Regions from separate parts of the Flavobacterium sp. GT3P67 genome, predicted to be linked through region 1. Evidence: riboswitches for the same ligand, from Rfam matches in the RefSeq annotation. Region 1 holds a riboswitch; each other region holds the start of a gene.
What was found. Region 1 has a riboswitch for S-adenosylmethionine ahead of E0H99_RS15760 (Na+/H+ antiporter NhaC family protein). Riboswitches for the same ligand answer to the same signal wherever they lie in the genome.
Positions count from the first base shown of each region.

Region 1 (11,346 bases):
AAAACAGTTCTATTTAATCCGGCTCCAATTAAAAACAAAGTTACCGTCAAACCTATTTTTGCAACTGAAACCAAGTGCGGTGCCATAATCTTAATTTGTGGCAGATATGTATTGGCAATCATCGCCAAAATAAATAATCCGATAAAATAAGGAATTTTTATTTTCCCCGATTTATTTTTAAAAATAAAAGCAGTAATCAATGCTACAGGAATAATCCATAACGCACGGGCTAATTTTACTGTTGTGGCAATTTGCAAGGCTTCCGGACCATATTTACTGGCTACTCCTACCACAGAACTCGTATCATGAATGGCAATGGCGCACCATAATCCAAACTCTTTTTGAGATAAATCCAACCAATGCCCCACGGCAGGAAACAAAAATAAAGCCACCGAATTCAGAATGAATATCACTCCCAAAGCAACTGAAGTTTGTTTTTCATTTGATTTGATTACGGGCGCAATAGCAGCAATTGCACTTCCGCCACAAATTGCCGTTCCGCAAGAAATTAAATGAGATGTTTTCTTTTCCGTTTTAAACCATTTCCCCAGAAAAGTTCCTAAAACCAAAGTACTGAAAATAGAAATGACAGTAAACAAAAAGCCTTCTTTACCAGCAGAAACAGCACTGTGGACATTCATTCCAAAACCCAGTCCTATTACCGAGAACTGCAATAAAAAATGAGTTGCCTTATGATTCAATTCTAAAAAAGGATGTCCAAAAAGGTTGGCTACAATCAATCCTAACACTAAAGCAATTGGCGGAGAAACAAAAGTTGATGTGCAGAACAATAGCAATGCAACAAAAATGAGTTGCTGTAATTTGGCATTTATTTTAAAAAAAATAAAGGATTCTTTCTGAATTACTTTTTGATGCGTTTCCAATGTAAAGTTGTTGAATTATTACAATACAAAGGTGGAGAGATAAATCTATTTATGCCAATCGAAAATTATAATCTGCTATAACTTTAAATTATAATGATTCGAAATGTTTTGGATAAACAAATCCGAAAGCGAATCGGTTTTTCCTTGTAACGTAATGACATAAAAGAAACGTTCTATGATTAAATCTTTAATGTCTAATATCGCCAATTCATTGTTTTTAAGTTCTTTTTTTATCGCATGAATGGATATAAAAGCCACACAATCAGAGTTCATCAAATAGGACTTTATGCTTTCCGTACTTCCCAATTGCATTTCAATTATTAATTCTGATAGTTTAATTTCAAATGGTTTCAACGCATGTTCAATAACTTCAAGTGTTCCTGAGCCTTGTTCTCGCATTAAAAAATGCATCCTTTTAAGATCTTCCTGAGTCACTTCATCAAGACTGACTAATGGATTGGAACTCTTACAGACTAAAACCAATTCATCTTTTAAAAACTCCGTATATTTAATGGATTTATTTTTTGATTGTCCTTCAACTATTCCTATTTCAATCTCCTGTTTTAATAAAGCGTTTTCTATTTGTTCCGTATTTCCATTCAATAAATTCACTTTTACATCTTGTAATTTTTGATGGAAACGGGCTAAAAGTGGCGGAATTATATACTGAGAAATCGTTGTACTGGCTCCTAATCGTAACAATCCGGAACGTTGATTAATCAGCGTGCTCATATCAAAATCAATCTCGCGGTATACTTCAAAAATGTTTTTAGTGTGTTTTAATAATACTTCACCGGCAGTTGTCAGTGAGATTTTAGAACCATTTCTGTCAAACAATTTGATTTTATATTGTTCTTCTAATTCCTGAATATGTTTGGAAATCGCAGGTTGCGTAATAAACAATTCCGTTGCAGCTTTAGTGAAACTCAAACGGTTGGCAACGGTGTAAAACACTTTTAGTCTAAAATCCATGTTGTTTAATTGTATTTTATTACAGTAATCCGTTGTATTTTCGAACAAACCATTCAGTTGCCAGTAAAATTGAAATTAAAACCAATAACCAAATCCAATCAATCAAAGGAGTTTTAGTAATAATGTTCTTCTGTATCGCTTTATATTCCTCATTTTCTAAAAGCGTTTTAATCAACACATCTACTTGATCCGAAAAATACGCTTTTCCTTGTGTTTGTGTGGCTAATTGAGTCAATTTCTCCACATCGGGATTGACAAATTGCTTTTCGATATCAAAATCAAGAATTTCAAAACTACTGGAATATGTCGTTTTAGAATTTAATTCTTTTACGGTAAACGCATAAGGACCGGCTTTAAGTCCGTCAAGATTGACTTTATAGGAATTATTTCCTTTTAATAAATCGTAATTTTTCGTTTGCTTGGTTTTGGTATTTGTTACCGCAATAGTCAAACGCGCTTTTTCATCAAACTCATAATTTTTATTGAAAAATTGCGCGGTTATTTCAATGGGTTCACCTGAATTATAGAAACTTTCATGTTCAACCACTAATGATTTTTTAGAATTATTGGAAGCCAAAAACTGAATGATCTTATCCATGAAAATATCATATTTTTCAAATGATTGAGTATTAACATGTGTTTGCAAGCGCCATTTCCAACTGTTTTCTCCCAAAAGATAAGCAGTCCGTCTGCCTTGATTTTCTGTAAAAGCCAGCAAAGGTGCATTCGTGTCTATAGTTCTAATTTTGGATGAAAGCAAAACAGAAACAGCTCCTTTTGTTGTTACTGTTCCAAAAGTATTTTGTAAAGGTGGTAAATTTTCAAACCCGATATTGTCAGCTGCAAACAAATTAAACTGCGCATTGAAAACCGACAAATAATCTTCTTTTTGTCCGCTCATTTTAAAGTTCAAATTATCCTGCTGTTGATTCAGAAAATTGAAATCAGTGTTATTTCCAGTAATAATAAACGTATTGATTCCGGCACCTTTATTATTCTCAAAGATGGTTTTAAATTCGGTTGTCGGTTGGTACAAAATCAAAACGTTAAAATCTTGTAATGCCTTAATATCATTCGGCTTAATAATAGTTACTTTACGTTGTATATTGGACTCAATGGCTCTTTTTAGCGCCCCTAAATCAGGATGATTTATAGCAGATACAATAGCAATATTTGTTTTTTGGTCAATAACTTCAACCGCAAAATTCTTGGTATTATTATACGTATTTTTTTCTTTTTCTTTCGATGAAATAGTAGCTTTAAAAATCTGTAATCCAATTTTATCAGCCGGTAAAAGTACGCTTACAGTTGCCGTTTTCTTGGATGGAGAAAAGGTAATAGATTGTTTACTGAATACTAAATTTCCTTGTGAAATAATAAAATCGGCCGTTATGCTTTTAGTTCCTGAATACTGAAAGAAAGCTTCTACAGGAAATTTATTCTTGTGAAAAGCGTATTTATTAACGTTCAGTTGATTGATTTTGAAATCTAAAAAAGTCGTTGTATCGCCTACAATTACTGGATATACTTTATTTACAGCATCAAAACTGTAGACATAATCATTCCCGGAAGTTTGATTTCCATCTGTAATTAAAACTGTTGGATAGATTGCGTTTTTATAAATGCTTTTTAGATTTTTGGCAACAACATCAATATTAGTTTGGGTTCCTTTAAAATCAAATGTTTCTATAGGTTCAAAATCATCTGAAAACTGATACGATTGTACATCGAATTTCTCTTGTAAATTCGAGTTTGATTTTATTTTATTATACAATTCCAATGCTTTTTCATTCGCATTCAAAAAAGAAATGGAACTCGAATTATCAACAACAATCGGCAAAGGTGTTTTTACGGTTTCAAGCGTATTTTTGGTTAGTATTGGATTAATCAACAATAACAAAATTCCAAAAATGGATGAAAAACGCAAAAAAGCCAAAAACCAACCGATATTCGATTTGTTTTTGGCTTTATAGATATATTGAAAAAATGACAAACCGCCAGCTATTAGTAAAGAAAGAAGTAATAATAGTAGCGTGTTTATTGTCATTTATTTTTGATTAAAATATTTAAAAATTGAAAGATTAAAAAATTAATAAGTAGTTCAAAAATCTTTAAATCTTTGAATTCTTCAATCTTTTAATTAAATATTAAGTAAGCATTCCTCCACAAACATTCATAACTTGTCCCGTTACATAAGCACTCATGTCTGAAGCAAAGAAAAGACATGCATTGGCAACATCTTCAGTCGTTCCACCACGTTTCAACGGAATTCCGTCTCTCCATCCTTTAACAACATCTTCGTTTAATTTAGCGGTCATTTCTGTTTCTATAAATCCTGGAGCAATTACATTACAACGAATATTACGAGATCCTAATTCCAATGCTACTGATTTTGAAAACCCTATGACTCCCGCTTTAGAAGCAGCATAATTAGTCTGTCCTGCATTTCCTTTCACTCCTACTACTGAACTCATATTGATTATAGAACCAGAACGTTGTTTCAGGAAAGTACGTTGAATCGCTTTGGTCATATTAAAAACGGATTTCAAATTGACATCAATCACTTTGTCAAAATCTTCTTCGGACATACGCATCAAAAGGTTGTCTTTAGTAATTCCGGCGTTGTTTATTAGAATATCAACCGTTCCGAATTCAGCCAAAACAGCATCAACAAAAGTTTGCGCTTCATTAAAATCGGCAGCATTTGATTGATATCCTTTGGCTTTAATTCCAAGAGCGTTCAATTCATTTTCTAATGCCAAAGCTGATTCTACAGATGAACTGTAGGTGAATGCAACATTTGCACCATGTTTTGCAAAAACTTCAGCAATTCCTTTTCCAATTCCGCGACTCGCACCTGTAATTATGGCTACTTTTCCTTCTAGTAATTTCATATTCTATCGTTCGTTTGTATTTTTTTTTATAAGACAAATATAACAATTCAATTCAAAAATTTTATGCCAAAAGCTTAAACTTTCAAAAATCTATTTATCAATTTATCCCAAAAATTACTGTAAATGGCAATTAAAGTAACTAAAAATAAAAATAAGAGATACCAAGCATTACTGATTAAATCTAAGAAATTCAGTTTACCATTGGCAAAACTTAAAATCAACAAAACTTGCGCGCCATAAGGCAAAATCCCCTGAACAATACAAGCAAAAATATCCAGTAAAGTTGCCGTTTTTTTGGAGCTTAAATTATATTCATCATTAATTTCTTTGGCAATGGCTCCTGTGATAACAATGGAAACGGTATTATTGGCGATAGCCATATTAGTAAAACTCACTAAGGTTCCAATTCCCATTTGAGCCGATTTCTTGTTTTTTATTCTGGATTTAATTTTGTGAATGACAAAATCAATTCCGCCTGCTTTTTCTACCAATGCCGCTAAACCACCAGTAAGCATGGATAACAAGAATATATCGGTCATGCTCGTAAACCCTTCGTATATTTTTTGTGCAAATACTAAAATGGTAAAATCAGCACCAACAATTCCAATAATCCCTGCTACCACAATTCCGATTATTAAAGTAGTGAAAACATTAATTCCAATTATGGCAAGGACAATCACTAACAAATAGGGCAAAATAGTGATTAGTTCGTAGCTCGATTTTGGAATAGCGACAGCCGTAACTTCCGAATTTAATCCTAAATAGAAAAGTAAAAAAATGGTAATTACCGAAGCCGGAAAAGCGATAAACAGGTTTGTTTTAAATTTATCTTTCATTTCGCATCCCAAAGACTGAGTAGCCGCAATGGTTGTATCTGAAATCATCGATAGATTATCGCCTAACATGGCGCCTCCCAATAAAGAACCTGCAATTAATGCGAGTGGAGAACCGCTTTTTTCCGCAAGACTCACTGCAATTGGTCCTAATGCCACAATAGCCCCAACCGAAGTTCCTGTAGCAGTCGAAAGAAAAGAAGCAATCAGGAAAATTCCTAATGGGAAATAAGCCACATCAATATTGTTGATTCCTAAATTCACCACCGAATCAACTCCTCCCATTGCTTTAGTGAGAGTGGCAAAAGCGCCTGCAAGCAAATAAATTAAACACATGGTTATTATTTTGCTTTCGCCACAACCGGAAATCAAAGTATTTACCTTGTCTTGTGTAGCTTGTTTGAAAAGCAAAAAAGCAGCAATAATCCCTAATAAAACCGCTACTGGAGAAGGGAATGCATAAAAATCATTAAGCCAAATTCCAGCTCCTAAAAAAGTTAAAATAAAAATAAATAACGGAAGTAATGCCAGTGCATTTCCTTTTTGTTGTGTTTTCTTTGTCATAAATAATGGTATAAGATGAATCCATTACCACGACAAACAAAAAACCAAAATATAAAAATGATTAAAACAACATTTTTTCCAAAGGATTTGGCTTATCGTTTTAGCACCTTGCTTGTTGTTGCAGGTTGCTATCCTATTAAAGGATTCGTGATAACGGGTGCAAAAGTAATTAATTATTTATGAAATAATTTGAATTTTATTCAAAATAATAATAATTCAAAAAAAAGCGCCACATAAAAATGTAACGCAATTATAATTAAGATACTGAAAAACAGACTTTAAATAATTAAAAAGCTACATTCCATTTTGGCAATCTTCCATTTTCGTCAAGGAAGTTTTGTAAAACTTGTCCTTCTACAAATGTTGGGATTATTTTTGTTTTATCATTAAATGTTTCATACCAAACCACTTCAAGCGTGCTGATATCTTCGATTTTCATTTGTGCAGGCCAAGAATATTTTCTTCCAGTTTTAGCAAATTGATGTCCTTCAACAATTTTATCTTTCAAGCCACCATTTTTAATTTTCAAAGTTCCGTCATTTTGAACGGTTCCAGTAGAACCAACCATAATCAACTCTTTTTCCTCCCCTACTGAATACACTAAAAATACTCCAGATCCTTCTGAAGCATTACAAACTTCTGCTAGACTATCCTCTGTGGTAAATGAAAACTGATTGGTAACTTTGAATTTTTTTAACTCTTTGTACATGTTATTTTATTTTTATTTGAACTGGCTTCGACAAAAAAATACCCCACAAATTCGTGAGGCCCATTAGAAACCATTCGTTTATGTTTACTCTTATTAGGATTACATCTGAAAAACAGCTGCATTTAATAAAGTGCAAAGATATTTCTTTAATTCAATTTATAATAAAAAAGCCCCACAAATTGTGAGGCTTTTAAAATATTTAATCAAAGCTTAGATTAACCTAAAACTTCTTTTACTTTTTTACCAATTTCAGCTGGAGAATCTACTACGTGAATACCACATTCTCTCATGATTTGTTTTTTAGCTTCAGCAGTATCATCTGATCCACCAACGATAGCACCTGCATGTCCCATTGTACGTCCTACTGGAGCGGTAACTCCTGCAATGAATCCTACAACTGGTTTACGGTTACCATCCGCTTTGATCCAATGAGCAGCATCCGCTTCTAATTGTCCACCAATTTCACCTATCATTACGATACATTCTGTTTCTGGGTCATTCATCAATAATTCAACTGCTTCTTTTGTAGTAGTTCCGATGATTGGGTCTCCACCAATACCAATTGCAGTAGTGATTCCTAATCCTTGTTTTACCACTTGGTCAGCTGCTTCGTACGTTAATGTTCCAGATTTAGAAACAATACCAACAGTTCCTTTTTTGAAAACAAAACCTGGCATAATACCAACTTTAGCTTCACCCGGAGTAATTATTCCTGGGCAGTTAGGTCCTATCAATCTAGCATTTCTTTCTTTAACATAACTATTTGCTTTTATCATGTCAGCAACAGGAATTCCTTCAGTAATTGCAATAATTACTTTAATTCCAGCATCTGCAGCTTCCATAATCGCATCAGCAGCAAAAGCTGGTGGAACAAATATGATAGTCGTATCAGCTCCTGCTTGTTCTACAGCATCTTTTACAGTGTTAAAAACTGGTCTGTCTAAGTGAGTTGTTCCCCCTTTTCCTGGAGTTACACCACCAACAACGTTAGTACCGTACTCAATCATTTGAGAAGCATGGAAAGTTCCTTCGCTTCCTGTAAAACCTTGAACAATTATTTTGGAATCTTTATTGACTAAAACACTCATGATATATTTTTTATGTAGTTTTTAAAATTGTTATGCAAAAGTATAAAATAGTAATCAGTAATCAGTAATCAGTATTCAGTTTTTTGATACTAAATTATGATAATTGACTCATTTGATACCCTCGAAATAGTTTATTGTCTTTTATTTGCCAAATAACCATAAAATGCGCCAATAACATTTCTTCTCTTGGATTCTCAATCGTTTTCACAAAATGAGAGTATCGTACCGAAATGGTATCATTTTCACTTACAATATGACTAATTCTAACTTTAGATCGAACGTATGCTTTACTTAAATCATTAGATAGATTTAATAAAGAATCGTAATTCAATTGAATCAATCCCTTACTGCTTTTCCATTCAACGATTACTTCAGGATGTAAAAAATCTTTTATGATTTCGCTATCTATAAGAGCATCTGATTTGTAAAATTTCTGAACGATTTCTTTAGCAGACATATTATTTTAGTTTATTTAGAATTTCTGGTATCTTCTTGATATTAGCCAGTTGTTTCAATTTTTCTCTTGATTCTTCAATTGGAGTACCAAAATAAGACTTTCCTCCTTCTACTGATTTTGTAACTCCGGTTTGACCAAGAATAACTGCCTTTGCTCCTATCGTGATTCCGCTGGTGGTCCCTACTTGTCCCCAAATAGTAACTTCGTCTTCAATAATGACACAGCCTGCAATTCCGGTTTGTGAAGCAATTAAACATTTTTTTCCAATAACAGTGTCATGGCCTACATGCACTTGATTATCAATTTTTGTGCCTTCGCCAATAGTTGTATCGCCAGTAACTCCTTTATCAATCGTACAAAGAGCTCCAATTCCAACATTGTCTTTAATAACCACTCTTCCACCTGAAAGTAACTGATCGTAACCTTCGGGACGTTTTTTATAATAAAAAGCATCGGCACCAAGAATGGTTCCCGCGTGAATCATTACATTATCGCCAATTACGGTGTAGTCATAAATCGAAACATTAGAATGAATCAAACAATTCTTTCCAATAACAACATGATTACCGATAAATGTATTTGGCTGTATTACAGTTCCTTCACCTATAGAAGCTGAAGTAGCTATTGAAACATTCGAAAATTGAAATGGCTTGAAATAGTTTGTTAATTTATTAAAATCTCTAAAAGGATCATCTGAAATCAACAACGCTTTTCCATCCGGACAAGCTACATTTTTGTTAATTAAAACAATAGTTGCTGCTGAATTTAATGCTTTGTCATAATACTTAGGATGATCTACAAAAACAATATCGCCTGATTCAACAACATGAATTTCATTCATTCCAGTCACTGGAAATTTTTTATCACCAACATATTCACAGTCGATGATACTTGCAATTTCTTCTAAGCTATGTGTTTTTTGGAATTTCATTTATTTTGTGTTCAGTGTTTAGCAATCAATGTCCAGTATATCTCATTACTGAGCACTGATTACTGTCAGCTATTCCTTAACTCGTTCCATATAAGAACCTGATGCAGTATCAATTTTAATTTTATCACCTTCATTAATAAACAAAGGGACATTTACAGTTGCACCCGTTTCAACAGTTGCTGATTTTGTTGCATTTGTAGCAGTATTTCCTTTAATTCCTGGTTCTGCGTAAGTCACTTCAAGAATAACAGATGCTGGCATATCTACAGAAAGAGGTAAATCAGTCTCTGTATTGATACTTACCATTACATTTTCTCCTTCTTTCAATAAATCTGGTGAATCTAAAATATTTTTATTTAAAGTAATTTGTTCGAAAGTTTCTGTATTCATAAAATGAAAATCATCTCCTTCTGGATATAAAAACTGAAATTTATGGTTTTCCACTCTAACTTCTTCAATTTTATGACCAGCTGAAAAAGTGTTGTCCAATACTTTTCCGTTAGTCAAACTTCTCAATTTAGTTCTAACAAAAGCAGGACCTTTTCCTGGTTTTACGTGAAGAAATTCAATAATTTTGTAAATATCGTTGTTGTATTTAATACACAATCCGTTTTTAATATCTGATGTAGATGCCATTTTTTTGTTTATTTGTTGATTCGTTTATTTGCTAATTTGATTAACGACTTATTCTTAATAATTTCCAGAATATCCTTTCATTACTCCTCTTGATGAATTTCGAATAAAATCAATGATTTCATCTCTTTCCGGTGTCGCTTCCATCTCTGCTTCAATAATACCCAAAGCTTGGGTTGTATTGTAATTTTTTTGATACAAAATTCTATAAATATCTTGAATTTCTTTGATCTTTTCAGTTGTAAAACCGCGTCTTCTTAATCCAACAGAGTTAATACCAACATACGACAAAGGCTCTTTTGCTGCTTTTGTGAAAGGCGGAACATCTTTTCTTACCAAAGATCCGCCTGATATCATGGCGTGATCTCCAATGTGGATAAATTGATGAATTGCTGCCAATCCGCCAATAACCGCAAATTTACCTACGGTAACGTGACCAGCCAAAGCTACTCCGTTTACAATAATAGCATTATCGCCAATGTGACAATCGTGAGCTATATGTGCTGTTGCCATTACCAAACAATTATTACCTAAAGTAGTTTGTCCGGATGCAATTGTCCCTCTATTGATCGTTACACATTCTCTAATCGTACAATTGTCTCCAATTATTGCCAAAGAATCTTCTCCTCCAAATTTTAAATCCTGTGGAACCGCCGAAATAACTGCACCAGGGAATATATTACAATTTTTTCCAATTCTCGCGCCTTCCATAATGGTAACATTCGAACCTATCCAAGTTCCGTCCCCAATAACTACATTATTGTGAATGGTTGTAAATGGTTCTATGACAACATTTTTGGCGATTTTGGCGCCTGGATGAACATAGGCTAGTGGTTGATTCATCAGCTATTTTTTATTTTTTTATTTATCAGAATACAAACGTCAATCTCATTTTTTCAAATGGAGGATTTTAGTTTTAATCTAAATCTATTGTTTTTTGGCAATTTGAGCCATTAATTCTGCTTCAGCAACTAGTTTTCCATTTGCGTAAGCATTTGCTTGCATGTGACAAATTCCTCTTCTGATAGGAGTAATTAAATCACACTTAAAAATTAAAGTATCACCAGGTAATACTTTATGTTTGAATTTGACATTGTCTATTTTCATAAAATAAGTCAAATAATTTTCTGGATCAGGAACGGTACTTAATACCAGAATCCCTCCTGTTTGTGCCATGGCTTCTACAATTAAAACACCTGGCATAACCGGAGCTTCAGGAAAATGACCAACAAAGAAATTTTCATTCATTGTTACATTTTTCATCCCCACAACATGAGTTTCTGACATTTCGATGATTCTGTCAATCAATAAAAACGGTGGTCTATGAGGAAGAACCGCCATAATTTTATGAATATCCATTAAAGGCTCTTGATGCAAATCA
Region 1 is NZ_SMLF01000011.1:90,351-101,696, forward strand. It holds gene E0H99_RS15740 (YeiH family protein) at 1-863, opposite strand, end outside; gene E0H99_RS15745 (LysR family transcriptional regulator) at 960-1,856, opposite strand; gene E0H99_RS15750 (hypothetical protein) at 1,876-3,903, opposite strand; gene fabG (3-oxoacyl-[acyl-carrier-protein] reductase) at 4,004-4,750, opposite strand; gene E0H99_RS15760 (Na+/H+ antiporter NhaC family protein) at 4,825-6,147, opposite strand; SAM-I-IV-variant riboswitch at 6,210-6,306, opposite strand; gene E0H99_RS15765 (hypothetical protein) at 6,434-6,856, opposite strand; gene sucD (succinate--CoA ligase subunit alpha) at 7,072-7,944, opposite strand; gene E0H99_RS15775 (nuclear transport factor 2 family protein) at 8,039-8,401, opposite strand; gene E0H99_RS15780 (UDP-3-O-(3-hydroxymyristoyl)glucosamine N-acyltransferase) at 8,403-9,332, opposite strand; gene efp (elongation factor P) at 9,402-9,968, opposite strand; gene lpxA (acyl-ACP--UDP-N-acetylglucosamine O-acyltransferase) at 10,023-10,808, opposite strand; gene E0H99_RS15795 (bifunctional UDP-3-O-[3-hydroxymyristoyl] N-acetylglucosamine deacetylase/3-hydroxyacyl-ACP dehydratase) at 10,893-11,346, opposite strand, start outside.

Region 2 (11,346 bases), on a different contig from region 1:
TCAGCAATTTGATGAAGCGACTGCGGGTTCTTCTATTACTTTGGAACTGGAAAATGATATCAATGTGACCAGAGGTGATATGATTGTAAAATCGAATGAACTTCCAAGAATCGAAAAAGATATCAATACAACGATTTGTTGGATGGACAGCAAAAAATTAGTTGCTGGCACTAAATATTTGGTACAACACAATACCAACAGAGTTTTAGCAAAAATTGAAAGTGTGAAAAACATAATCGCAACAGATTATTCAGGGGTAACACCAGCGACTCAATTGAGCATTAATGAGATAGGCGAAGTAAATATTAAATTGAGCAAAGCTTTGTATTTTGATGCCTATAACGACAACAAATCAAACGGCGCTTTTATTTTAATTGATGCTGCAACCAACACAACTGCTGGAGTTGGATTTATAAACTAAATCTAACTTTTGCCAAAAACAATATAATTATGCAAAGTTTTAGAACCGAAATAGAAGACCCGATTGTCCAAAAAGACATTATCGATTTAGAAAGAAAAATTGCTTTATTCCGTGACGGGAAAATTGATGATGAACGTTTCCGCAGCCTTCGTTTGGCTAGAGGAGTTTACGGTCAGCGTCAGGAAGGCGTTCAAATGATTCGTATCAAATTGCCTTTTGGAAAAGTGACAAGCGAACAATTATTGCGTATTACCAAAGTTTCTGATGAATATTCAACAGGACGTTTACACATTACAACGCGTCAGGATATTCAGATTCACTATGTGAGTTTGGACAGGACGCCACAGCTTTGGGCTGAATTAGAGAAAGATGATGTTACACTTCGTGAAGCTTGTGGAAATACCGTGAGAAATATTACTGCTAGTGAAACTGCAGGAATCGATACGGAAGAACCTTTTGATGTTTCGCCGTATGCACACGCGTTGTTTCAGTTTTTCTTGAGAAACCCAGTTTGTCAGGAAATGGGACGTAAATTCAAAATGTCGTTTTCTTCTTCGGATAAAGATACAGGATTAAGTTATTTACACGATTTAGGTTTTATTCCAAAAATTGTAAATGGCGAAAAAGGATTTAAAGTAATGTTAGGTGGGGGATTAGGTTCTCAGCCCAGTCATGCGGAATTGTTATCGGAGTTTATTCCGGTAAACCAAATTATCCCAACAACTGAAGGTGTTTTGAGAATATTTGATCGTTTCGGTGAAAGAGCCAAACGTTTGAAAGCACGTATGAAATTCTTGATCAAAGATATTGGGAGAGACGAGTTTTTACGATTGGTGGAAGAAGAGAAAAAAGCTTTGTCTTACCAAACGGTTGAAATCGATACGGCTGCTTTTGAAGGAGAAATTCCTGCTCCTTTATTGGTAGCGCCAAAAGTAGTAATTGAAGACACTGCTGCTTTCGAAGCTTGGAAAAAATCAAATGTTTTTCCTCAGAAACAAGCCGGATATGTAGCGATTGGAATCAAAGTTTTATTAGGAGATTTTTATACTGATACAGCGAGAGCATTGGCAGAATTGATTAAAAATTATGCCGCTAATGAATTGCGTTTTACGTTGAGACAGGATATTCTGATACGTCATGTAAAAGAAGAAAATTTGGAATTTTTCTACCAAGAATTAGCTAGGCTTAATTTTGTTGATTTAGGATATAATTCCACAGCAGATATCACCGCTTGTCCGGGAACGGATACGTGTAATCTAGGGATTGCAAGCAGCACAGGAATTGCGGTAGAGTTGGAAAGAGTTTTGGAAACGGAATATCCACAATACAGCAACAATCAGGAGATCACGATTAAAATTAGTGGTTGTATGAATGCTTGTGGACAACACAATATGGCCGAAATTGGTTTCCAGGGAATGTCAATTAATTCTGGGAAATTGGTGGCGCCGGCACTTCAAGTATTATTAGGCGGAGGAAATTTAGGAAACGGATCAGGAAGGTTTTCAGATAAAGTAATCAAAATTCCAAGCAGAAGAGGACCTGATGCCTTGCGTTTCATCTTAAATGATTTTGAAGCGAATGCAAATGGACAATCATTCTTGAATTATTACGACGCTAAAGGTGAGAAATATTTTTACGAATTTTTGAAACCATTAGCAGATGTAACTAATTTGACCGAAGCTGATTTCGTAGATTGGGGAAATGCCGATAACTACGTAAAAGCAGTTGGAGTAGGAGAATGTGCCGGAGTTGTAATTGATTTGGTAGCGACTTTATTATTGGAAGCCAAAGATAAATTAACGTTTGCACAAGAAGCTTTTGATGATAAAAAATGGGCAGATGCTATTTATTTAGCATATGCCGGTTTTGTAAATGGTGCCAAAGCATTATTGCTTGCCGAAAATCAAAAGACCAATAATCACGCAGGAATTATCGATTTGTTTGATACTGTTTTTATTGAAACCAATAAAATTGTATTGGAGTCTTCGTTAAGAGATTTGGTATATCAAATCAACCAAAATGAACCTTCGGGGGAATTTGCACAAAAATACATTCAAGAAGCAGCAGCCTTTTTTGAAAATATAGAATCGTATAGAGCAAAAGATTTAGCAGATGAGAAATAAAGTAGAACCATTCGTAACCTTAGTTGGAGCAGGTCCGGGAGATCCTGATTTGCTTACCATCAAAGGCGCAAAAGCACTTGCCGAAGCTCAAGTGGTTTTGTATGATGCTTTGGCCAATGAGGAAATATTGACTTATGCGCCAAAGAAATCCATTAAAATATTTGTTGGAAAAAGAAAAGGCTGTCATGAATATTCGCAAGATCAAATCAATCAGTTGATTGTGGATAATGCGCTTACGTATGGTAATGTGGTTCGATTAAAAGGCGGTGATCCATTTATATTTGGAAGAGGAAGCGAAGAAATAGAGTATGTAGAAAGCTTTGGAATTCCTACCTTTGTTATTCCTGGAATCTCATCATCGATTGCAGTTCCCGCTTATCAAGGGATTTCTTTGACCAAAAGAGGAGTGTCCGAAAGTTTTTGGGTAATTACCGGAACGACTTCCGCCAGAAAATTATCGAACGATGTTGCCTTGGCAGCACAGTCTTCGGCAACAGTGGTGATCTTGATGGGGATGAGTAAATTGGAACAAATTATAGCATTATTTCAAAAGGAATCCAAAGGGGAAATTCCCGTAGCGGTCATTCAAAACGGAACTATGTCAGATGAAAAAATAGGTGTCGGGACTATAGATACAATTCAACAAGTTGTTACTGAGAATAAATTAAGTTCGCCAGCGATAATTGTTATTGGGGAAGTAGTAAGAGAAAGTAATAAATTGAAAGGGTTTTACGAAGAATTTATTTCAAAAGAATTAATATAACAATTAACAAAACTCGGATTCCTTTCCTTTGGTGAGGCTGAGTAGAGGATTATGGAAAGAAATGAATTATATCCTATTTTTTTAAAACTGCACAACCTCAATGTACTTATTGTAGGAGGAGGAAATGTGGGTTTGGAAAAGCTATCATTTATGTTAAAATCCAGTCCAAATGCAAATGTTGAGGTGGTGGCGCCAAAGTTTTTGCCAGAACTGGAAGAGTTGGTCGAAAAACATCCTTCGGTGAAATTGACTAAAGCCAAGTTCAAGAAAAAAATGTTGAAGAAACGGCATATGGTTATTGCTTGTACTGATGATTTGAAAGTGAATAAACGAGTATTTGATTTGTCTCGAAAAAGACACTTGATTTGTAATATTGCCGATACACCGGATTTATGTGATTATTATTTGGGTGGAATTGTAACCAAAGGAAATGTGAAAATTGCGATTTCGACAAACGGAAAATCACCGACAACAGCCAAGAGATTACGAGAGTTTTTCGAAGAAATAATTCCGGACGATATTAATAAAATGGTCGAAAACCTAAATGAATATCGCAAAACGCTGAAAGGAAATTTCGAAGAAAAAGTGCAAAAAATGAATGAAATTACCGAAGCGTTAAAAAATAAAGAATAAAAGCATCGCAAAATAACGAATGATATTTATCATTTAAAGCAGTAAAAATCTATCGTTAATTTGCAGTAAAATAGTTTAGCATAATTACACATATAAAGAATAAAAAAATGGTTAAAACAGACATATTAATTATAGGAGCCGGACCAACAGGTTTATTTGCAGTTTTTGAAGCTGGATTATTAAAACTGAAATGTCATATTTTAGATGCCTTGCCTCAAGCTGGCGGGCAATTATCTGAATTATATCCAAAAAAACCAATCTATGATATTCCGGGATTTCCGGAAGTATTAGCCGGAGATTTGGTTGATAATTTAATGGAACAAATCAAGCAGTTTGAACCGGGATTCACGCTGGGAGAACGTGCCGAAACCATTGAAAAACAAGAAGACGGAAGTTTTATTGTAACCTCAAATAAAGGGAAAAGATTTCATGCTTCGGTTGTTGCGATTGCTGGTGGTTTGGGAAGTTTTGAACCAAGAAAACCATTGATCGAAGACATTGAATTTTACGAAGACAAAGGAATTAAATACTTTATCAAAAATCCGGAGAAATTCAGAGACAAAAGAGTGGTAATTGCCGGAGGTGGTGATTCTGCTTTAGACTGGAGTATTTTCTTGTCGAATATTGCTTCCGAAGTGACTTTGATTCACAGAAGAAATGAATTTAGAGGCGCTTTAGATTCTGTAGAAAAAGTACAGGAATTGAAAAATTCAGGAAAAATAAGAATGATCACACCGGCAGAAGTAGTTGGTCTGAATGGAGCGGAGCATTTAGAATCAATAGACATTGAGGAAAATGGAGCGCACAGAACCATTCCTACAGACTATTTCATACCGCTTTTTGGATTAACACCAAAATTAGGGCCTATCGGAGATTGGGGATTGGACATTGAAAAAAATGCCATCAAAGTAAATAATGCTTTGGATTATCAAACGAACATTCCTGGAATTTTTGCCATTGGTGACGTAAATACATATCCAGGAAAATTAAAATTGATTCTTTGTGGATTTCACGAAGCGACTTTAATGTGTCAGGCAGCGTACCAAATCATCAACCCGGGTAAGAAATATGTATTGAAATACACTACAGTTTCTGGTGTTGACGGATTTGACGGAACTCGTAAAGAAGCTCCAAAAGCCGTGGTCAAAGCCATAGTTTAATAATTTAAGATTGTAGATTAACGATTTTTGATTGCAGAATTTTAAAATAAGACGAACTATTTTATTTGTCGAGAAAATTGATTTTTAGAATTTAGGATGTCACATAAATCTGAAATCAAAAATCGTTAATCATCATTCGAAAATCCTTTTTAAAAAAAAATAGCGCTAATACTTGCAAGTATTAGCGCTATGTCTTTACTTTGCACTGTTCATATATTTATTGAAAGTTATCACGAAAGGCGGAGGGAAAGACCCAATGAAACCTTAGCAACCCTTTATCTTTAAAGAAGGTGCTACATTCTACTTTATACAGAACCAGTTTCAGTATCTAAGATAGATAACACACGAATACTCACTTAGTATTTCTCAAACCTTTTCCTGACAACATATCGATATTTTTTTTAGAGCGAACAATTGGCGCATTTTTGCCAATAGAGTTCCCGCTTTACGTTGCAATCTTTTTGTTTTTTAAAGAAAAAAAACAAAAAGGATTTCCACTTCAAACGTAGTTCACTGAACTCCTATGAAAAATGGAAGCAATGTGAAGTAATCGGGACTAAAGAGAAAAAATTTGTGATTTTTTGGTTTTATTTTAACCATTAGAACACAACAATTAAAAAAATAAAAATGTCAAGTATTCAAGAAGCCATCAAAAAAAACATACTCATTCTCGATGGAGCAATGGGAACCATGTTACAGCGTTACAATTTCTCCGAAGAAGATTTTCGAGGAGAGCGTTTCAAAGATTTTCCGCATTCCTTAAAAGGGAATAACGATTTATTGTCACTCACGCAACCGCAAGCCATCAAAGCGGTTCACGCCGCCTATTTTGAAGCGGGAGCAGATATCGTTGAAACCAATACTTTTTCTGGAACCACCATCGGTATGGCCGATTATTATCTGGAAGAATATGTTTACGAACTCAACTACGAATCGGCAAGAATTGCCCGTGAAGTAGCCGATGAATTTACAGCAAAAAATCCAGACAAGCCTCGTTTTGTGGCAGGTTCAATAGGCCCAACAAACAGAACGGCGAGCATGTCACCAGACGTAAACGATCCAGGTTACCGAGCCGTAACTTTCGATGATTTACGAATTGCTTACAAACAACAAGTGGAAGCTTTAATGGATGGTGGCTGTGATTTATTATTGGTCGAAACTATTTTCGACACTTTAAACGCCAAAGCTGCCCTTTTCGCGATAGAAGAAGTCAAAGACGAACGCAATATCGATATTCCAATCATGGTTTCTGGAACGATTACGGATGCGTCAGGGAGAACACTTTCGGGTCAAACTGTAGAAGCTTTTTTGGTTTCGGTTTCGCACATTCCGTTGTTGAGCGTAGGGTTTAATTGTGCTTTGGGAGCCGATTTGTTGAAACCGTACCTACAAACCTTGGCGCATAATACGTCATTCAATGTATCGGCACATCCTAATGCAGGATTGCCCAACGCATTTGGAGAATACGATGAAACGCCGGAGCAAATGCAGGCCTTTATCAAAGAATATTTAGACGATAATTTAGTAAATATCATAGGCGGTTGTTGCGGAACAACACCAGAACATATCAAGTTGATTGCTGATATAGCAAAGGAGTATAAACCTAGAGTATCAACAGCAACAATGTAGTAAAGACGAGATGTATCGCGTCTAAATTATAACCAATAATTCACGAATGGAACGTTTGTTTTTGAAAAAAAATTAGTGAATTAGCGGTAAAAATAAAACAAAAATGGCACACGCAGAGAAAAGAAGAAACCTTGTATTATCGGGATTAGAACCTTTAATAATTACGCCTAACAGCGTTTTCGTTAACATTGGCGAACGAACGAATGTAACAGGTTCTAGAAAATTCCTTCGATTAATCAAGGAAGAAAAATACGAAGAAGCACTCAGCATAGCTAAAGAGCAAGTGGAAGGTGGCGCACAAATTATCGATATTAATATGGATGAAGGAATGCTGGATGGCGAATATGCCATGACAAAATTCCTGAATTTAATTGCCGCAGAACCAGATATTTCCAGAGTTCCCATCATGATTGATAGCTCGAAATGGGATATTATCGAAGCGGGTCTAAAAGTAGTGCAAGGAAAGAGTGTCGTAAACTCAATTTCTTTGAAGGAAGGCGAAGAACAATTTATTCATCACGCCAAATTGATTAAGCGCTATGGTGCTGCGGCAATTATTATGGCTTTTGATGAAACGGGACAAGCTGATAATTACGAACGCAGGGTAGAAATTTGCCAACGGTCGTATGATATTTTGGTGAATAAAGTTGGTTTTCCACCGCAGGATATTATTTTCGATTTGAATATATTTCCAGTTGCGACAGGAATGGAAGAACACCGCCTGAATGCATTAGATTTCTTTAGAGGGACTAAATGGGTTAGGGAAAATCTTCCGCATGCACATATTAGTGGAGGTGTAAGTAATGTTTCGTTTTCGTTTAGAGGAAATGACACGGTACGGGAAGCGATGCACTCGGTGTTTTTATATCATGCGATTCAACATGGTATGACTATGGGTATCGTGAATCCGGAAATGCTTTCTATTTATGACGAAATTCCAAAAGATCTATTAGAACATGTTGAAGATGTAATTCTAAACCGTCGTGATGATGCCACGGAAAGATTATTGGACTTTGCAGAAAATGTAAAAGGAGATGTAAAGAGCAATGAAAAAGCGGTTCAAGAATGGCGTTCGGGTACCGTTCAAGAACGAATTACGCATTCCCTTGTAAAAGGTGTTGATGCCTTTATAGAACTAGATGTTGAAGAAGCTCGATTGGCAGCCACAAAACCCATCGAAGTTATCGAAATCAACTTAATGACAGGAATGAATGTTGTGGGTGATTTGTTTGGTTCCGGTAAAATGTTTTTGCCACAAGTAGTAAAATCAGCACGAGTTATGAAAAAAGCCGTAGCCTATTTGTTGCCTTACATAGAAGCTAGCAAACAAGCAGGTGACAAGCAAGGAAATGGAAAAATCCTGATGGCAACCGTAAAAGGCGATGTACACGATATTGGTAAAAATATTGTTTCGGTAGTATTGGCGTGTAATAATTATGAGATTGTAGATTTGGGCGTAATGGTGCCTCCCGAAAAAATTATTGCAGCGGCCATAGAACACAACGTAGATATTATTGGGTTGAGCGGATTGATCACGCCGTCACTGGACGAAATGGTTTATCTCGCCAAGGAATTGGATAAAAGAGGACTTAAAATCCCAATCATGATTGGAGGAGCAACGACTTCGCGTGCACATACAGCCGTTAAAATTGCGCCACAATATAGAGAAACGGTTATTCACGTTAATGATGCTTCGAGAGCCGTAACGGTTGCTGGAAGTTTATTGAACAAGGATAAAAAAATATACGCAAGCGACATTCGAGCAGAATACGATGCGTTTAGAGAGACGTTTTTGAACCGTTCGCGCGACAAAAATTTCTTGACCATTGAGCAAGCTCGTAAAAATAAATTGCAATTGGATTGGGAGAATTTTACTCCTGTAAAACCAAATATAATTGGAGAACAAACCATCGAAGTCGATTTGGATGTTTTGGTTCCGTATATTGACTGGACCCCATTTTTTAGAACATGGGAATTGTTCGGAAAATACCCGGCTATTTTAACGGATGAGGTAGTAGGAGAACAAGCAACGTCAGTTTTTGCAGATGCGCAAGAAATGTTAGAAGTGATTTTGAGAGAAAAGAAGTTAACTGCCAAAGGGATTTACGGGATTTTTCCAGCGAATCAAGTCAATGACGATGATATCGAATTGAGTGACGAAAACGGAAAAGTTTTGGAGAAATTCTTAACGCTGCGTCAACAATCACAAAAAACAAAAGGAGCTCCAAATATTGCTTTATCTGATTTTATTGCACCGAAAGACGGTGGTAAAACAGACTATATGGGTGCGTTTTGTGTAACAACAGGCTTTGGAGTTGACGAATGGGCTGCTGAATTCGAAAAGGATTTAGACGATTACAATTCGATTATGGTGAAAGCATTGGCAGATCGTTTTGCGGAAGCTTTTGCCGAATATTTGCACGAAAAAATCCGTAAAGAAATTTGGGGTTATTCATCTGATGAAAATTTAAGTACTGAGGCAATGATTGCTGAAGATTACAAAGGAATTCGCCCGGCACCTGGTTATCCGGCTTGTCCTGACCATTTAGAAAAACCTACGATTTGGAAATTACTGAATGTGGAAAAGGAAATAGGAGTTACTTTGACGGAAAGCATGGCGATGTGGCCGGCTTCTTCGGTATCGGGTTATTATTTTGGAAATCCGGAAAGTAGGTATTTTGGACTTGGAAAAATAAAAGAAGACCAAGTTATTGATTACGCCAAACGTAGAAGCGTTTCGACAGAAGTAGCCATGAAATGGTTGAATCCGAATATAGCAGATTAAATTAGTCATGAAGTCAAAAGTCATAAAGTCCAAAGGACGTGACTTTCGACATTCGACATTCAAACTTTAAGACTTAAGATGAAAGTAACACAACATATAGAAGACGCAAAAGAGAAAACATTATTCTCCTTTGAAATTATTCCGCCACAAAAAGGGAAAAGTATTCAGGAATTATACGATAATATTGATCCGTTGATGGAGTTCAAACCTCCTTTTATAGATGTAACGACTTCTCGCGAAGAATATATTTACGTTGATAAAGGCAATGGTTTATTGGATAAAAAACTGACTAGAATGCGTCCGGGAACATTAGGTATCTGTGCTTCTATTAAGCACAAATACAATGTAGACACTATTCCGCACGTACTTTGTGGAGGGTTTACCAAAGAAGAAACGGAGTATTTATTGGTCGATTGTCATTATTTGGGAATTGATAATGTGATGGCTTTGCGTGGCGATGCGATGAAAGACGAGCAATATTTTATTCCGAAACAAGGAGGGAATGATTTTGCAGTTGATTTGGTGAAACAAATCAACCAATTGAATTGTGGAAAATACCTGCATGATGTTATGGATGTTGATAATAAAGCCAATTTTTGTATTGGTGTTGCCGGTTATCCAGAAAAACATTTAGAATCACCATCCTTACAATCCGATTTAAAAAGATTGAAAGAAAAGGTAGATGCAGGTGCCGATTATGTGGTAACACAAATGTTTTTTGACAATGCTAAATACTTTGAGTTTGTTGCAAGAGCAAGAGAAATGGGGATTACAGTACCTATTATTCCAGGAATCAAACCTATTGCGGTACAAAGACACATGCAAATATTACCTCAAATTTTCAGAATTGATTTACCCGAAGATTTGATTCATGCCGTGGATCAGTGCAAAACCAATGCCGATATCAGACAAGTGGGAATTGAATGGGCAATCCAACAATCGCTTGAACTTAAAGCAGCCGGTGTTCCCGTTTTGCACTATTATTCTATGGGGAAATCAGAGAATATTAGACAAATCGCAAGTAAGGTTTTTTAATTTCCAATCGTATTTCATAAAAAAAGCTCGTTTAAATTCATTTTAAACGAGCTTTTTTTAGTTGGAAACTACTTCGTAATCTCTCTAAAAACCGCTTCCAAATTTTTATTCTTCTGATTCAGTTGCAATGTTTTCAAACCATTTGCTGTTGCAAAATCAAAAACGGCTGGACGCATGTCTTTATCCGCTTTGAAAGTCAATTCCCAAATCATATCGTGCGTATTTTTATAAGAAGTAAGATTTTCGATTTTAGCAATGGCTTGTTCTTCGATTTTATAATCAAATTCTACTTCGATAACTTGCTCCTTATTTTCAGAAATCAAATTGTCTAGTTTTTTGTCGGCCACAATTTTACCATTGTTGATGATAATAACACGGTCACAAATCGCTTCGACTTCCTGCATAATGTGCGTAGATAGAAAAACGGTTTTGTCTTTTCCTACGTTTTTAATAACATTGCGAATTTCCATTAATTGGTTTGGGTCTAAACCAGTTGTTGGTTCGTCAAGAATTAAAACGTCTGGGTTGTGTAATAAAGCATTGGCCAGACCTACGCGTTGACGGTATCCTTTGGATAATTGTCCTATCTTTTTATGACTTTCGGAACTTAAGCCGGTCAGTTGAATTACTTCTTCGATACGGGATTTGGATACTTTATAGACATCGGCATTAAAAGCCAAATATTCCCGTACATATAAATCCAAATACAACGGATTGTGTTCCGGCAAATAGCCAATGGAAAGTTGCACGGCTTTTTGTTGAGTGTTTACATCGTGTCCGTTTACCAATGCTGATCC
Region 2 is NZ_SMLF01000001.1:1,001,031-1,012,376, forward strand. It holds gene E0H99_RS04315 (sulfate adenylyltransferase subunit 1) at 1-421, shown strand, start outside; gene E0H99_RS04320 (HEPN domain-containing protein) at 451-2,544, shown strand; gene cobA (uroporphyrinogen-III C-methyltransferase) at 2,534-3,307, shown strand; gene E0H99_RS04330 (bifunctional precorrin-2 dehydrogenase/sirohydrochlorin ferrochelatase) at 3,359-3,940, shown strand; gene E0H99_RS04335 (NAD(P)/FAD-dependent oxidoreductase) at 4,048-5,100, shown strand; SAM riboswitch class I at 5,325-5,444, shown strand; gene E0H99_RS04340 (homocysteine S-methyltransferase family protein) at 5,728-6,729, shown strand; gene metH (methionine synthase) at 6,833-9,514, shown strand; gene metF (methylenetetrahydrofolate reductase [NAD(P)H]) at 9,593-10,549, shown strand; gene gldA (gliding motility-associated ABC transporter ATP-binding subunit GldA) at 10,618-11,346, opposite strand, start outside.
Region 2: linked by a shared signal. The riboswitch ahead of E0H99_RS04340 (homocysteine S-methyltransferase family protein) and the one ahead of E0H99_RS15760 (Na+/H+ antiporter NhaC family protein) in region 1 are both predicted to bind S-adenosylmethionine.

Region 3 (11,346 bases), on a different contig from region 1:
TAACTCAATGTTCCAGAGAAAACGCCTTTAATCTTCGTAATATTTTCTCCTGAAAGGTGTAATAATTTAATCGTATCAATCAACGGCAATCCTGCTCCAACATTGGTTTCATAGAGATAACTCTTTTGATTGTCGGCCAGTACTTTTCGCAATTTTTTATAAAAACTATAACTTAATGTATTGGCTACTTTATTAGATGAAATCAAATCGAAACTGCTTTCTGCCAGAGGAATATAATTTTCAACAAATGTGACACTTGCCGTGTTATCAATCGCAATTAAATTCTCCAAATGATGCTCATTTGCGTAAGCAATTACATCATCGATAGTATAAGAAAAGCCATTGTTTTGAATTTCATTTTTCCAATTTGGAGTAACGCCGTTTTTATTTAAAAGTACATTACTTGAATTCGCAATAGCAAAAACATTCAGTTTAATGTCTTTTCTTTTCTCGATAGTAGCGGCGGATTCTAATATTTGGTTAATCAATGTTCCGCCCACTAATCCATGTCCGAAAATAGCAATATTGATTTTCTTTGAAACTCCAAAAATCTCCCCGTGAATCACATTTAAGGCTTTGTTCAGTTGCGATTTTTTCACAACCAAACTCACATTTTTCCCTGTGACCGTATTATTAAAAAGAATCGGGACAATTTTATTTTTTATCAACGCCGTGTAAGGCTTATGAAACGTACTCAAATCTTGGCCAATGATAGAAATTACCGAAACATTATCGGTAACCGTGATTTTATTCACATCTTTTGAATAGAAATCATTTTCGAATTCTTTTTCTAATTCAATCATTGCTTTAGTCGCTTTATCAGCGGCAACTACCAAACCAATCCCTCTTTCTGAAGAACCTTGAGAAATGATGCTTACGCTAATATCATTGTCTCCCATTACTCTGAAAATACGGGCATCAACGCCAGTTTTCCCCAGCAATCCTCTTCCTTCCAGATTTACTAATGATACATTTTCAAGTACCGAAAGTGTTTTAATTCCTTCTTTGCTAGAATTAGATGTGATTAATGTTCCTTTATTTTCGTGATTGAATGTGTTCAAAATACGAAGCGGAATGTTTTTTTCCAACAAAGGAATGATGGTCTTTGCATGAAGAATTGTTGCGCCAAAATTAGCCAACTCATTTGCCTCGTTAAAAGTCAAATGGTCAATTTTTTTAGCATCAAGCACTAAGTCAGGATTTGCGGTATAAATTCCGTCTACGTGTGTATAATTCTGTAATTCGTCCGCATTTAAGTAATTCGCGATCAAAGAAGCGGTGTAATTACTGCCATTTCTTCCTAAAGTGGTTGTGTCATTATTGTTATTAGAACCAATGAAACCCGTAACAATGTTCACGGTTGTTCCGTTATTTTGTTTGAAATAATTGATTACATTTTTCTTAGAAATTTGTTCCAAAGGTTGTGCATCACCAAATTTAGAATCGGTTTTTATCAATTCTCGCGTATCGGCAAAACGGGCATTTATTCCATTTTCAACCAAAATAGCCGTCAATAATTTTGCAGAAAGCAATTCTCCTTTTGATAAAATCTGGTCTTTAATTTTATTACTGTAATCGCCAATTAAACTAACGCCTTCGAATAATTTTTCTAAAACATTGAATTCCTCAGACAAATCTACCTCTTGGTAATCGTCTTGTTGGTATTTTTTGAAATCCTCAAATAAAGGTTTATAATTTCCATTTTTAGAAGCAATATCCAAAATTTCTTCCAACTCATCAGTAGCATTTCCACGTGCCGATACTACAATAGCAATTTGCTCTCCTTGATTTACTTTATCTGTAATAATTGCAACTACCTTATTTATTCCGTCGCCATTCGATAAAGATTTACCTCCAAATTTTAATATTTTCATTTTGTGTGTTGTGTTGTGTTGCTTCTAAAAAATAGCAGCAAGCAAATTGTCTAATTGTTTGTATTCTATCAAAAAAGCATCGTGTCCGTGAATGGAAACAATTTCTTGATAGGTGACATTATTTTTATATTTTTTTAATCCCTCGTAAGTTGCTTTATTTTCATTTGCCGTAAAAAACAAGTCTGAGTTGATGCCGATAATATGAATATCAGCTTCGATTTTTGACGTTATTTCTTCAAATGAATCGCTGTTTCTGGTAATATCTATCGTCTTCAAGAGTTGATTCATCATTTTGTAAGACGAAATTTGAAAACGTTTTTGAAGCTTTTTGCCATGATGACCCAACCAACTTTCTACATTAAAAATGGCTAATTCCTCATTTGTGGTTCTCTGAAATTTTGCAGTAAAAGATTCTGGAGTTCGATAGCAAAGCATGGCATGAATCCGAGCGTCTTCAATAGGTTTTGACGAATTTTTCAGGATTTGTTCCTGCAAAAAACAATTGGCAATTAACCAATCCGTCGATTTCCAATCGGTTGCAATAGGAATTAAATGTTGCGTGATTTTTGGTTTTAAAGCCACCAGTTCCCAAGCAATTCCTCCGCCAACAGAACCGCCAATAATAGCATAGAGTCGTTCTATTTTAAGAAAATGAATGCCTTCAATAAAAATTCTGGCAATATCTCTGGTATTAAAATCCGAATAATTCTCAATGATAGCATCATCAAAACCATTGCCTGGAACATTAAAAGCCAGTATCGTATATTTATTGGTATCGATGGTTTTGTGCACTCCAATTAAATCATTCCACCAACCGTTATCTCCCACAACTTGGGAATTTCCAGTCAATGCATGATTTACCAAAACGATGGGACCTGTATGTAAAGCCGGTCCAAAAACTTGAAAACTTAAGTTTAAGGCAGCATAAAAAGCCCCACTTTCGGTGGTGAAATTTTGTAATGTAATAGATGTTGGTTTATTTTCCAATTTCAAATCTTTTATGATTTTTGATTTGTGTCTGGAAATATTAGAAAGAAAGCTAGAAGTGAACTAGAAGAATTCTTTGTGTTATCTTTCCTTTAGATTCTGAAATAATTCAGAATAAAGGTAGAATGCAGCACCTTCTTCGATAAATCGAAGGGTTGCTAAGGCTTCATCGGGTCTAATCCCTCTGCCTTTCTTTATAACATTTCAATACGTTTTTGAACTTAATGGCACAAATTAACTACTATTTTTTTAAACAACCAAATTTTTATCAAATTGGTTCTAATTGATTTATTGCAAATTGACTTGAAAAAATCGTACGTATAATCATTATCCCGACGAAAGAGAAAACACTATACTATGGTTTTATCTTTCGTCGGAATCATAATTTGAGATTTACTATCGAAGAATCAAAAGCTAAAATATCATCCCTTTATTAAATAAAAAGTTCTTCATTTTCTTTTGAATACATTTGAAATAGTAATGACCTCGGCACTGTTTTTTGTGCCAAAGGATCATTTTTTGATATTTCAAATCTTGGATGCGTCAATTCATTTTTTGAATCGTTTTCCTTTTTTGTTTTGGTCCTGAAACTAAAGTTTTTCAGTAACTGAAATGTCTTTGAGAAATGTTTTGTTGTGCTCATAATCTTCGAATTTACGTTGTTAGTTATGTTTTAAATTATTTTTGAATTCTGAAATATTTTTATACTTGCAAATTAATCTGAACGAAAAACCCCTTTTAGATACGTATCCAAAAGGGGTTTTTAAGTTGTGTTATAAACTTATACTTTTGGAATCAACAGACACGAATGCACATAATGGCATTGGCACAAATCATATTTTTGACTTTAAAATTATTTGTATTCTGGATTTTCAGGTTATTCATTCTATAATTAATATTGTTTTGTTTTCAGCTAAATAGATTTCAAAAAAAAACCTCTCATTTTCTTGGGAGGCTTTTGCTATATAAATTTTAATTTAAATTTAAGCAATAGACGACCCACAGGATTTTTCCTGAATGGCTTTATACATATTACACACATTAAATTTCATCTTTTGTTTTTTGTTATAACAAATATGCTAACTATTTTTGAATTTTCCAAATAAGTTTCAAAAAAAATACAAAGAAAAATGAACCCCACACTCTCTTTATATATTTATATAAGCAGATGAAAAGATTTATCAGCAAAAAAAAGTTAAGATTAATTTGCAATTCAAAATGGTTTCATACCTTTGCACCCGAATACAAGAGGAAAAATTTGAACTGATTGCAACCTCTTCATAATGAAATCAATTCATTGTGAATACTGAAAAATTTTCAGTAGAAAAAATGCTAAAGCAGAAACTCTTCTTTAGTCCTTTTCAGCAATTATTTTTTCTCGCTTAATTTTAAAATAATAATTATTATGGCCTATTTATTTACGTCAGAATCTGTAAGCGAAGGACATCCAGACAAAATTGCAGATCAAATTTCGGATGCATTAATTGATAATTTTTTGGCATTTGATGCTGACTCAAAAGTAGCTTGTGAAACTTTAGTGACTACTGGCCAGGTAATTTTGGCTGGTGAAGTAAAATCAAATACCTATTTAGACGTACAACAAATCGCTCGTGACGTAATCAGAAAAATTGGTTATACAAAAAGCGAATACATGTTTGAAGCCAATTCTTGTGGAATTCTTTCTGCTATTCACGAACAATCTGCTGATATCAATCAAGGTGTTGACAGAAAAAATCCTGAAGAACAAGGTGCTGGTGACCAAGGAATGATGTTTGGTTATGCTACAAATGAAACAGAAAATTATATGCCTTTGGCACTTGATTTATCTCATAAATTATTACAGGAATTAGCTGTTTTAAGACGTGAAAATAACGAAATTACCTATTTGCGTCCAGATGCAAAATCTCAAGTAACTTTAGAATATAGTGATGACAATAAGCCAACTCGTATTGATGCTATTGTAATCTCGACACAACACGATGATTTTGACGAAGAAGCAACAATGCTTGCAAAAATCAAAAAAGACATCGTTGAAATTTTGATTCCAAGGATTATTGCAAAAAATCCAACGCATGCTCATTTATTCAATGATGCAATCCAATACCATATTAATCCAACAGGAAAATTCGTAATTGGGGGACCACACGGAGATACTGGATTGACAGGAAGAAAAATCATTGTGGATACTTACGGTGGAAAAGGGGCTCACGGTGGTGGTGCATTCTCTGGAAAAGACCCAAGTAAAGTAGACAGAAGTGCTGCTTATGCTACCCGTCATATCGCTAAAAATTTAGTTGCAGCAGGTGTTGCTGACGAGATTTTAGTACAGGTTTCATATGCAATTGGAGTTGCTAAACCAATGGGTATTTTTATCGACACCTACGGAACATCAAAAGTAAATTTGACCAATGGAGAAATTGCTAAAAAAGTAGAAGCTATTTTCGATATGCGTCCTTACTTTATTGAGCAACGTTTGAAATTAAGAAATCCAATCTACAGCGAAACTGCTGCTTATGGGCACATGGGACGTACTCCAGAAACAGTTACTAAAACTTTTTCTGCTCCAGGTGGAAACGAAAAAACAGTTACTGTTGAATTGTTTACTTGGGAAAAATTAGATTTCGTTGACCAAGTTAAAACAGCATTTGGATTGTAATTCCGGTTTTAGAACCATAGAAATTTAAATCTGATTTATATCAAACCCCGAATTCTGCAATTGCAGACTTCGGGGTTTTTGTTTGGCTATGTGCGGTATTTTTCCTTACTTAGTAAAAAAAAACTTACCAAAATCATGGCTAAATTCCCTTCTTTCCAAAGCGTATTACTAGCTTCACAAAAAACCATTTTCAGATTCCCTCTAGAAACCATACTGACGATTTTAGGGACGGTATTCGCAATTTCACTCTCAGAGGAAAGAAATGATACAATGGAGAATTTTTATACTAAAAGCATCATGTGTTGCTCGCTGTGTTTGGTTTTATTTCTTTCCGTTAGTTTATATTTCGCCGCAACTCAAAAGAATAGTTGGATTCGATTTTTAATCAGTTTGATTCTTGGTGGATTAGTAACTGCTTTTGTATTTAGTTTTTCGGATAAAATTACAGATGTAGAAGCAATACAATTTTTAATACTTAACATTGCTTTACATCTATTGGTTTCGTTTGCGGGTTTTATATCAAAAATCTACAACCAAGAGGAATTTTGGGAATTTAACAAACAACTTTTCCTGCGTATTTTAACCGCTGGCTTGTATAGCGTTGTGCTGTATTCCGGATTGTCTTTGGCTATTTTAGCGATACATCATTTATTCAATGTGGATTTTTACGACAAAATATATCTTCACTTATTTTTCATCATCGCAGGAATATTTAATACTATTTTCTTTTTATCCGGCGTTCCTGAAATCAGCAATGAATCGACCCCACTTATTTTAAAATATCCAAAAGGGCTTAAAAATTTCACTCAATATGTATTACTTCCATTAATCAGTATTTACTTGGTGATTTTGATTTGTTATGAAACTAAAATCTTAGTCACACTTTCTTTGCCTGTGGGTTGGGTTTCTAATCTCGTTTTGGTTTTTGCCATCTTTGGTATACTCTCTTTTTTACTCGTACATCCTATTGCCGAAGAAACTGGAAATCTTTGGATGCGAACCTTTAACCGTTGGTTTTATTATTTATTAGTCCCGTTATTGGGATTGTTGTTTTGGGCTATTTTATATAGAATCCATCTCTATGGATTTACGCATGAACGCTATTATGTATTGGCATTATCAATTTGGTTAACGATTGTAGTAGCCTATTTTATAATCAAAAAAGAACCTAAAATAAAGTTCATTCCTATCACAATGTGCATAACAGCTTTGCTTACCATTCTTGGACCGCAAAGTGCAGATTCAATATCCAAAAACAGTCAGCTTTCCAGATTTGAGTCCTATTTGCAAAAAATAGAAAAGGAAAAACTCACTTTCGAACAAGAACAAGATTTAAGCAGTATTGTTGATTTCTTAGAAGAGAACTATGGTTCAGAAGTACTTCTTCCATTTACAAAAGACAAACTAACTGCTCTGATTAAAAAGGACAAAAATCCAAATTCTTCCCAAATCATGGAAGCATTGGGGCTCGATTATCGCTCTCCATACGACCAAAAAGGAAAAAACAACAAAGAATATTTTTATAATTTTTACGAAAACAACAATCAAAATATTGAAAACATTCAAGGGTATGATGTGTCTTTTTCCATTTTGAATACTGAAGATTTAGAATGTAACGAATGTGTAAAAATCGACAATAAGTCTTACTCCATTATTTCTACTAAAAAAGAATACGGAGTAGACTTACAAATCAACCAGGACATTGTTCCGTTGAAGATTGTGGATTTTGTAAACCAAACTCCTGCTTTCGACAAAAATGAAAATTGGAACCAAAAGATTACACAAAAAATTGAAACTCCTAAATACACAATTTTAATATACTATATAAACGTAAGTGGAGATAGAAAAGGAAATAAAAAAACGGTAAATCAGTTCCAAATCAAAGTGTTATTGGGAATTAAAAACTAAAAAAAAGCCTTTGAAGAATGACCTTCAAAGGCCTTTTATCTTCTGGCAAATCTACTACAAATTATACTTTAAAGAAAAAATCACATAGCGCGGTTGTACTGTATATTGCGAAGTTCTGGTTGCAAACTGGCTAAAATTATCATCATTTAACGAGGTTGTGTTCAACAAATTCGTTCCGCTTACTTTATATTCTAACTTGCTGCCCTTCTTTTGATAAATCAAACTGGCACTTAAAAAATCATATTCATTATTGACCGTTTTAGTGTTGTTATAATAATGATAAAACTCATACTCCGTTACGAATGAAAAACTGTTCAAGAAGAAATAATCCAGTCTTGCAAAAGGCTTTTCCGTGTAAAAAGTAGCATTATTATAATCGTTGGTTACAATATTATACCCCAACTCTAGATTGGGCATATTCTTGTAATTCGTAGACGCTTTCAATGTATAGTTTTGGGTAAAACTCTCGTTTGTTGACAACACATTGTTCTGAATGTTATTGAACTTAGACCAATTTAGAGAAACTCCCAAAGAGGCTTTGTAATTCTTCAAAAAAGAACGTCCGTAAGAACCATTTCCTGACAGCGTTTCATCTGCAAAATCAGAGTTGAAAGGAGATGATGTTTGATTTACTCCGTTGAATATAGCTCTGGTTTTTATCGCATCGACTCTTTTGGAATAATTGACAAAAGCGGTTATGTTTTCAAAATTAAACATGTTGTATTTAAAGTAACGTAACGAATGTACTTGTGCCGTAGCGTTTTCTAAAAGCCGGTTTCCTTTTGTCAAACTGTTGTAATTTGAGAAAATAAATCCTTCGGCAAGTTGGTTTATATCGCTGAAATTATTGGTGTATGAAAAATTATAGGTTAATGTTTCCGACTTTTTGATTTGATAAATCGCCAAGAAATCCGGTAATGCTCTGAAGAAATTTTGACTATTATTGGTTCCTAATTGCTCATTTGTCATGTTGTAACTGTGCAGACTCACTCCTGGTGTAAAAGTGAATTTTCCGCTCAAAATCTTATAATGCAATCCTAAAAATGTATCGTTGAAATTGTAATTCACATCATTTGTATTCGCAACATCATCTAAATTGTTGACCGTTTCGTTATCCAAAATCTGAAAAATACTGGAGTTGAAATTTTGATGGGAATACGTATTTCCTAGCGTAACATTGATATTGCTTTTTGGTGTAACCATGTAATAATAATCCAATTTAGCGTCAATCTTATTGGTTTTTACAAAACGACTTTGATTGATGTTATTTCTATTTTGCCCAGAAATATAATCGGCTAAATTAAAAGGTTGCGATTGTAAATTAGCATTATAAAAAGGATCTTCCTCTTGGTACAAATGTTGCATTTCGAAAGCAAAAATATTTTTATCGCTTTGTGTGTAATACAAACTCAGGTTTTGATTTACTGAAATTGGATCTTGCTTTTTTAATGTATTGATGTTTTCAGTTGTAGCATTATTATTATTGACAATAGACTCTCTCAATAACGAATTATTCTCATCCTGTTTGGACAATTTAGCCAATACATCATAGTCAAATTGAAACTTCGTAGTCGGTTTATAACTCGAACTCAATTTGAACAATCCCAAATTACTTTTTTGATTCGCAGTTTCCTGACGATTCTCTGTAGAAAGAATTTCAGAAGAATTAGGCTGTAAAATATTTGTTTGTGACTTCGTTTCTAAATCAGTTTCAGAAGAAGAAAGAATCCCAAAACCACTTAAAGTCCACGCTTTATTTACATTGTATGAAAAATTTGTAGCTCCAAATTTAGTCTCAATTTCTTTAGCTCTATTATTTCTTAAAAGTGAAATTCCTAAATCATTTGAAGAGACATTAAAACTGGAACCGCCTTTTTGCATCATACCTCTAAAACCGCCCGTGAATTTAAAATAATCCTGTACCGTCAACGGCAATTCGCCAATATTATTGAAATTTGTGATTAAATTGATACTGTATTTTGGATTGTAATAAAATAATTTCGGGTTTATTAAATAGCGACTTTCCTCGTGTGCCACTCCAATTCCTGCCGTCATATCTCCAAACCAGAAATTTTTCTTTCCTGATTTAAGTTTGATGTTCATCGCAATATTGTCCTGATTATTCTCCACTCCTTTTAGCGCACCTATTTCGCTGTAGTTTCGCAACACTTGAATTTTATCAATGGCATCCGCAGGAATGTTTTTTACGCCCAACTTAGTGTCGCCATCAAAAAAATCTTTGCCTTCTACCATCAATTTAGTTACTCTTTTACCTTCGACTTCAACTTCTCCATCTGCGTTTACTTCCACTCCGGGTAATTTTTTCAGCAAGTCTTCCAGTTTTCGTTCTGTTCCGGATTTGAAAGAATCAGCATTATAAACAATGGTATCTCCTTTTATCGAAACCGGCATTTCACGAACAATTTCGACTCCGTCCAATTCAATTCCGCCTTCTTCAAGCACAATGCTCTTAATGCTATTTTCTGAAGTCGTGGTAATGTCCAGTTCTTTATTCTGCATTCCCAAATAACTGATTTTTAAACTATACGCTGTATTTGGTTTTAGATTAAGAACAAACTTCCCTTTGTCATTTGTTATGGCGTAGGAATCCATTCCTTTTGTGGCTTTATTTACCGCCATCACATTGGCCATTTCAAGCCCAACAGTTTTTGAATCGGTAATTAGCCCTTCTAATTTAACGGATTGTGCAAAGGAAATTGAGGTAATAAGAAACAAGGCAATTAGTATTGTGTTTTTCATTTAGAAATTATGGATGAAATCTTATAGTATTGATTTTAAACTCTTATTTGGCTTATTATTACCCTCCAATTCTCATTCTCATTCCGCCATTTCCACCGCGTCCTTGGTTCATGTCTCTAAACTCTTCCATTTTTTTCAATACGATTTCGTCAAATTCTTTTTGAGTCGTTACTTTTCCTTTAGTTGCCGCTTTTATTTCGGTTTTAACTTTAGGATTCAAAACTACTTTCGAACATAAAGTAACCGTTTTGCCGTCATTTACTTCCAATATTAAACCAGGTAGTCCCCAGTAGTTTTCCGGCCCTTGATTCACTGGAATTTCCGGTGTATACCAAGCTGTAATTATAACTTCTTTAGGCATGTCCAATTCATCTAGAAGACTGGTTTTCTTTGTGGCATCAGCTGGTTTTGTTGTTGCGGCATCTTCTTTTTTTGGTCTGAAATTTCTAAAATCTGTTTTGCTCGCAGGACGCACAGCAGTTGCTTTGAAACAATTATAGCCCCCAATAATTCGGGTTTCACTTTCCATTTTCCATTGTAAATTGGGCAACGAATCTTTTACTAGAAATTCTTTTCCCATAAACTCTTTATCAACGGTATAGGACTTGTCTTTTACATTTTTATAATACGTTCCTCCTCCGCCCGTCATAGACATCATCATTCGCATTCCGCCACCACCTTGACCTGGCGTATCTAATTTTTCTTCTTCTTTATATATAGATGCCGATTTATCAAAATTAAGAATGAATGTTTTTTCAAACATTTTTTTCATACTTTCCTCAATCCTTTTTTGCATATCCGGAGTCATCTCCTTATTGCCTTCCATTCTGGTTTTGAAATCGGAGGTACTCGTCTTCGATTCGTAAACTGCCATTCCTTGAAATTCCTGAGCGTGAAGCCCCATAAATGATGCGACAGCTAATACTAATGTGAAAATTACTTTATACATACTATTGGATTTTAATACATAAGACTTAAAAATACTGTTTTTGTTACACGCATTCTGTTAAAATAATAGTAAGACAATCCTAATTATAAAAGGTTTAATTGTAATTTCGCTTTCATGAAGAAATTAGTATTATTACTCTTTATTGCTTCGTTTTCAGTTGTGTTTTGTCAGAACCAAAAACTAACTTCCCTTAAAATTGATTCCATCCGTTT
Region 3 is NZ_SMLF01000001.1:983,071-994,416, reverse strand. It holds gene thrA (bifunctional aspartate kinase/homoserine dehydrogenase I) at 1-1,874, opposite strand, end outside; gene E0H99_RS04275 (alpha/beta fold hydrolase) at 1,899-2,861, opposite strand; SAM riboswitch class I at 2,940-3,064, opposite strand; gene E0H99_RS04270 (hypothetical protein) at 3,295-3,504, opposite strand; gene metK (methionine adenosyltransferase) at 4,267-5,517, shown strand; gene E0H99_RS04260 (DUF4153 domain-containing protein) at 5,653-7,425, shown strand; gene E0H99_RS04255 (carboxypeptidase-like regulatory domain-containing protein) at 7,480-10,185, opposite strand; gene E0H99_RS04250 (GLPGLI family protein) at 10,244-11,134, opposite strand; gene E0H99_RS04245 (hypothetical protein) at 11,249-11,346, shown strand, end outside.
Region 3: linked by a shared signal. The riboswitch ahead of E0H99_RS04275 (alpha/beta fold hydrolase) and the one ahead of E0H99_RS15760 (Na+/H+ antiporter NhaC family protein) in region 1 are both predicted to bind S-adenosylmethionine.